Regions from separate parts of the Companilactobacillus pabuli genome, predicted to be linked through region 2. Evidence: predicted binding sites of a transcription regulator. Region 2 holds the regulator's gene; the other holds the start of a gene.
The links. The regulator NrdR, encoded in region 2, represses ribonucleotide reductase genes. The targets are predictions, from matches to a motif close to ACACNATATATNGTGT.
Positions count from the first base shown of each region.

Region 1: the regulator NrdR is predicted to act here: its motif matches at 1,483-1,498, upstream of G6534_RS02540 (deoxynucleoside kinase).

Region 1 is NZ_CP049366.1:542,836-546,274, forward strand. Features, by position in the region: gene G6534_RS02535 (LPXTG cell wall anchor domain-containing protein) at 1-1,344, opposite strand, end outside; gene G6534_RS02540 (deoxynucleoside kinase) at 1,612-2,256, shown strand; gene G6534_RS02545 (QueT transporter family protein) at 2,386-2,880, shown strand; gene G6534_RS02550 (glycosyltransferase family 4 protein) at 2,959-3,439, shown strand, end outside.
Region 2 is NZ_CP049366.1:1,430,335-1,433,773, forward strand. Features, by position in the region: gene dnaI (primosomal protein DnaI) at 1-131, opposite strand, end outside; gene G6534_RS06990 (DnaD domain protein) at 133-1,488, opposite strand; gene nrdR (transcriptional regulator NrdR) at 1,500-1,973, opposite strand; gene coaE (dephospho-CoA kinase) at 1,995-2,588, opposite strand; gene mutM (DNA-formamidopyrimidine glycosylase) at 2,585-3,403, opposite strand; gene polA (DNA polymerase I) at 3,421-3,439, opposite strand, start outside.

The DNA.
Region 1 (3,439 bases), 890 kb from region 2:
TAAACGATAACCAGTTGCAGCATCAAGTTTTTGAATAATGATTGAACCTTCTTTGGAGCCAACAGGTTCATCTTTAGTCTCAACTTGAACAGCAGTCGTTGTTTGACCAGTGATTGTAAATGGAATTTCATTTGGATTTTGTTGGTAACCATCTGGAGTTGATGTCTCAACAAAGTAATAGTCACCAGCTGGTAATTTATCAACTGTAATTTGACCATTTGCATCAGTTACTAAATCTGATTGAATCAAAGTATCATTATTGGCATCTTTTCTGTAAAGACTGTAAGTGGCACCAGGAATCAAAGTACTATTCTCATCGGCACTAGTTTTGGTTAAAACAACTGAACCATATTTAGTACCACTACCGTTACCTGAATTAGTCTTTCCAGAAACGTCAGCTGAAGTATTACTTTCAAATTCGTTTGGGTTATTACCAGTCGTATTATATGAACCAGTCATACTGGCTTCGTTATGAAAGACAGTTCCATCCTCAGCTTGACTAGGATTTTCTAGTTTTGTTTGGAATGAGATAACAAACATTTGTGTACCAGTATCGCCAAAATTGATTGTTGAAGGCATACCATTTTTGTCGTAAGTTACTGGGTATTTGTTAGTTACATCAGAACCTTTTGAATAGGAACCAGTGTTTTTGTCCACCCAACTAGCTTTTCTGATCGTTAATGAACCATCAACAAAATCCAATCCAGAACTAATATTTAAATCGTTAACGACTAAGTTCTTTAAATCTAATTCATTACGGTTAACTAGTATGGACCAAGTAATGATTGAATCGCCGTTTTCATCCTTACCCAAAGTACCTTTTTTGGAAATATCGTTTTCAGAATTTTCCTTGATTTTCAAAGTACTGTTTTGATCACCATTAACGGTTGGAAAGGCTACGGTATTATTTCCAATTTCAGTATTGCTACTGTTGATACCAATACCTTTATCAATCGTTAACTCCCCATTGAAATCATCGATATCTTCAGTGAAGGTAATTTTAATTTGACCAGATTCTGTTAAAATACCAGTTCCAATTACATTATTGTCATTGTCTGTAACACTAAATTGATCGCCAACTTCTTTAATGTAAAGTTCTTCTGGCAAATCAATCGTTAAGGTGTCACCTTTTTTGATGGATTCATGACTCAACTTATAAGTTAAACCCACTGAATTAGTGTAATTATAAGTTTTGTTTTGATCAGTGATATAAGCCTCAGTCACCATGTCAGAACTAGTATAATCAGCCGCTTGAGCTTCACTAGGATGACTAGCAAAGACTAAGACGACTAGTCCTAATGCAGCCACAAAAGCAGCTAAAAAAGTGTGTAATTTTTTCCCCATTTCTTTTCCCCTTTCTATAGATTACATAATTAATTATAAAAGAAATAATATGTTTAAAACAGGGTAGTGAAGAAAATTATTAATAAATTAATTTGAGCTTATAAAGCCTGATGAACGGGACATTATCCGCTCTCATCAATACCATATCTTGTGAAATTTTAGAAATTTATACAATATCTAGAATATAAGTGATATTATAGTGAATGTTGTTTTTTTAGAAACTAAACTAATAGATAAATTTAATTCACTTATTGGAGGATAATAATGATGATCGTATTGAGCGGCGCAATTGGAGCCGGTAAGAGTTCATTGGCTACGGTGTTATCAGAACATTTAGGAACAGAGGCTTTCTATGAACAAGTTGATAATAACCCAGTTTTGCCACTATTTTATAAAGACCCTAAGAAGTATGCTTTCTTATTGCAAATCTACTTCTTAAACAAACGTTTTGAATCAATCAAGAAAGCTATGGTACAAGATAACAACGTTTTGGACCGTTCAATCTATGAAGATTCACTATTCTTCCATATGAATGCTGATATGGGACGTGCTACACCACAAGAAGTAAAAGTTTATGATGAATTATTGGCTAATATGATGCAAGAATTACCATACGCTGCTGCTAAAAAGGCTCCAGATTTGTTAGTTCACTTGGACATCTCATATGACACAATGATTCACCGTATCGAAAAACGTGGCCGTTCATATGAACAACCAGAACAAGACCCAACTTTGCCAGAATACTACCACAACTTGCTTTCACGTTATGATGGTTGGTATGATGACTATGATTACAGTCCTAAGATGAAGATTGATGGGGACAAGTATGACTTCGTTGAAAATCCTGAAGACCGTCAAAAGGTTCTTGATTTGATCGATGAACAATTACGCGTTCGTGGTACTTTAGACTAGTTAATTAAACAGCCTAGATTAATTTCTGGGCTTTTTTGTTGCTTGCTAGTATAGGCAAAATAAGATACCCTATTAAAGGCAGTTTGCACTGGTAACCTGCTATGAAATTAAAACAGTGGAGGTTTTACTTTGAGTAATTTAAAAACAAGAGATATTACACAATTAGCATTGATTGCAGCTTTGTACGTAGCTGTGACGATTGCTCCAGGAATTTCAGCATTTTCTTATGGTCAAATTCAATTCCGTGTTTCCGAGATTTTGATGTTATTGCCATTTTTTAATCATAAGTATAGTTGGTCGTTGATCGTGGGATGTTTTGTTTCTAATATTTTCAGTGCTTCATTGGGAGTAGCTGATTTGATTTTGGGAACTTTGGCAACTGCTATTGCTTGTCTAATTATTACTAGAATTCCTGCTGATAACAAATTTTTATGGGCCGTTCCAGTTGTTTGTGCCGTGGTCAATGGGATTATTGTTGGAGCAGAGCTTCATTTTATTTTGAAGTTGCCATTTTGGCTTAACTTCGTCACGGTCGGCTTGGGTGAGTTGGTCGTAGTCGCAATCGGTGCAGTAGTATTCTATTTCTTGATGCAGAATCAAAGTTTCAGTAAATTAATAAGGTAAGACGTGGATGGGGGAAGTGATTCCTCCATTTTTTTGTTATAATCTACTTTATAAAGTATTGTGAGGAGATGTGTTTATATGAATATCGGAATTTTTACCGATACATACTTCCCTCAAGTTAGTGGGGTAGCTACATCGATCCAGACCTTGAAGAATGATTTGGAGCGTAAAGGTCATTCGGTGTATATTTTTACGACGACTGATCCCAATGTTCCTAAGAATACGATTGAACCAAATATTTTCCGTTTGGCTAGTGTTCCCTTTATATCCTTTACTGATAGAAGGATTGCAATTCGAGGAATGTTTCATGCTGTCGATTTAGCTAAAGAATTAAAACTAGATATCATTCACACGCAAACTGAATTCTCGTTAGGTATGATGGGTAAATTTGTTGCAAAACAACTCAAAATTCCATTTGTTCACACATATCACACAATGTATGAAGATTATTTACATTATGTATTGAACGGACATCTGTTAAAGCCATACCATGTTAAGCAAATGACACGATTATTTTTAAAGAATGCTTCAGGAGTAGTTGCTCCTAGTAAGCAAGTTA
Region 2 (3,439 bases):
GAATCACTATTTTCCTTGAGAAACTTCTGTACGTCGGGATCTTTTAATGCACCATTAAGTAAACGGCGATAATCCTCCGTTAAATTTTTTGAATTTAAATATTCTGCCAGTCTGTTTCCTAAATTTTCCATGTTATTTATCCTTATTTCTTAATCGTTTTAATCTATCCTGTAATTGAACTCCATTGTCTTGTTGCTTATTTGTAGGAATTTTAGCTTTAACTTTCGACCAATCAGTTGCTTGTTCGACTTTACGGTTTTTATTGTTATAACGTCGTTTGCCACGAGGCCGATTTTGAAAATCAGTAATTCTTTGCAGTGCTTGCTCTGGCGTTTTAACGCCGTTTTGTTTCCAGTCATTTGCCACGGTCTCTAAAAATGGTGTCGATAAAACTGATGCGCTTTGTAAAATATAATAAACCATAATATTTATAACAGAAGATGGCAAATATGCCTTCATTGCCATATCTCGCAAAGCATTAGCTTCGACTTTACCAACAAAACCACCACTCTTTTGCTTCTGAGCGGCTAAAAAGTCCGCTGGAGTTAATTTCTTAGCTTGTTGCAAAATCAATTGATCCGAACGATTAAAGTTATGTGTCTCATCGTCTTTATTTTCAACCGTTTCTGGTTGTTGACGTGCAGATATATTAGCGTTCTTCTCAAATCGATCCTGAATAGACTTTTTCAAGCGATTAGGATCAATTTTATTATTGACGATATCGCAAGTTTTACCGATAAATTCAATAATCGTCATTTCATCGATGCCATAAAACGCATGCAAATTGATAATCAAATCTTGATTTTCCAATAAATTATCTGGACTGATCTTAAATGATTGTTGAATTCGATCAGAAATCAATTCCCAATCAAGCGGTTGAATATCATTTTCATTCAACACTGGTTTTTGCGTCTTAGCGGTCTTCGAGAATTCACTACGAATATTTTCTACATCCGTAGGAGTGTTGATCAAATCGTCATTATTCAATTTGAAAACTTCCAAGAAATCTTTAGTAATCTCATCAGAATTTTGCAAGATCCGCTCTGAATGACTGTACTTATCAGCCAATAAACGATATTTCTTATCGCCGATTTGCTCATATAAAAAAATACTCAATAAATCGTCTTTAAAGAAATCATCTGGTGATAAAGGCTCAAACAATTGATAGACATAGTAAGGCCCTAACTCATCTTTTTTTCTAAAAGTACGAATCAGTCCTAAAGCTTCACACTTGATACGCGCCTCATAAAATCTTTTCAAGTCAATACTCAATAAACTCAATAGTTCTGCATGTGGCTTACGTTGAGTGACCAATTCTTTATTAGGTAATTTTTCCCACAACAAAAGATACAGACTAAATGCTTCTGTACCTAAAATTGGTAAATATAAATCTGTCAAAATGTGACGATCCTCATCATTGAGACGTCCACTAGGTAGGCACCAATATCCCACTAAGGGTGTAAAACTATCGGTTGAATTATTAGACACACGCCCACCCCTTACTTCTTATCAATATTTTTTCCGTTCGCCATCATTTCTTGAACTTCTTTCATGAAACTATTCATATCTTTAAATTCACGATAAACGCTGGCAAAACGAATATAAGTGACATCGTCAACTTTGGCTAAAATCTTCATGACATGTTCACCAATCAATTGTGAGCGCACTTCACTCTCACCAGTTGATCTAATTTCATTTTCAACCTTATCGACAATTCCATTCATTTGATCCATGGTAACTGGACGTTTTTCGGCTGCACGGACGATTCCCCGCAATAATTTCTCACGACTGAATTCTTCACGATTACCATTTTTCTTAATTACTAATAATGGTGCTTTCTCAAGTCTTTCAAACGTCGTAAATCTAGTGCCGCAAAATTCACACTCACGACGTCTTCTAATGGCGCGTCCCTCATCGCTAGGACGACTGTCGATTACTTTTGATGAATCATGATGACAATGTGGACAAATCAAAATTCTAACCTCTTTTCCAAATCAAAGTTGCGATATCAACTTATCAAACTCATCTGCTAAATGGGTTAAATCTCCCGAATTATCAATCACAAAATCAGCTCGATCTCGTTTTTCTGACATCGACATTTGTGAATTAATTCTATTTAAAGCAACTTCTCTGGTTATATTATTTCTATTCATTAAACGTTTTAACTGTACTTCTTCACTAACATAAATAGTTATTATACCGTCAAAATACTGCTGATATCCACCTTCAAATAACAAAGGAATCTCAAAAATTGAAATGTTTTTCTCATCTGATGCCTTAGTATCGGCAATTATTTTTAAAATTCGTTTCTTAATCAAAGGTCTAGTAATGTTATTCAGATTTTTCAGTTGCTCGCTATCTGAAAAAACGATTCCAGCCAATTTTTTACGATTCAAAGTCCCGTCAGCATTCAAGACTTCTTGACCAAACTTTTCGACTATTTGTTTTAAACCAATGCTTCCAACTTCAACGACTTGGCGTGCAATTTGGTCAGCATCGTAAACTTTACAACCATAAGTCTTAAAAAAATCCAAAATGGTTGATTTTCCAGCTGCAATTCCACCAGTTAATCCATATATTTTACTCATTTGATTACTTGACACTTTGGACAAAAATGCGTACCACGACCGCCAACTTTAATTTTCTTGATTTTTGTTCCGCATCTTGGACAAGGTGTCCCCTCTTTACCATAGACTTTCAAACTATTTTGCATATTACCTTTGTGACCACTAGCATCGATGTATGAACGAACTGTTGATCCACCAGCTTGAATAGCTTGTTTCATCTCTTCATTAGACACTTCAATAATCTTTTGAATATCTTCATCGGTTAAGTGGCTAGCAAGTGTTTCTGGATGAATCTTTACTTTCCACAAAACTTCATCAACATAAATATTCCCCAAACCACTCATTACCGATTGATCCAACAAAACGGTCTTGATATCTTTACGATGACGTACAATTCTAGGCTTCAAATTTTCAAAAGTAAAGTCTTTTGATAAAGGCTCTGGTCCTAGTTTTTGAATCGATTTATTATTGCTTAAATCGTCAGTATTCCAAAGCTGCATTCGACCAAATTTTCGAACATCATTATAAATCATCTTTTGTCCGTTATCTAACGTAAAAATGGCGTGAGAATGCTTATCAATTGCACTAGGGTCACTAGAAATTTTATAACGACCTTCCATTCGTAAATGACTAATTATTGTATAACCATTATCCAAATGAATCAATAAAAATTTGGCTCGACGTCCAATATCAGTGATTGTTGCTCCAGTTACGAATTCAACAAACTGGTTAACATCCCCAGTGATCAAATTTTGATATCGAATTTCAACGTGGGTTATTTTTCGACCTTTGACTTGAGAAATCAATCCACGTCTAACTGTTTCTACTTCTGGCATTTCTGGCATTTTATCACCTATTTCGCTTCATACCAA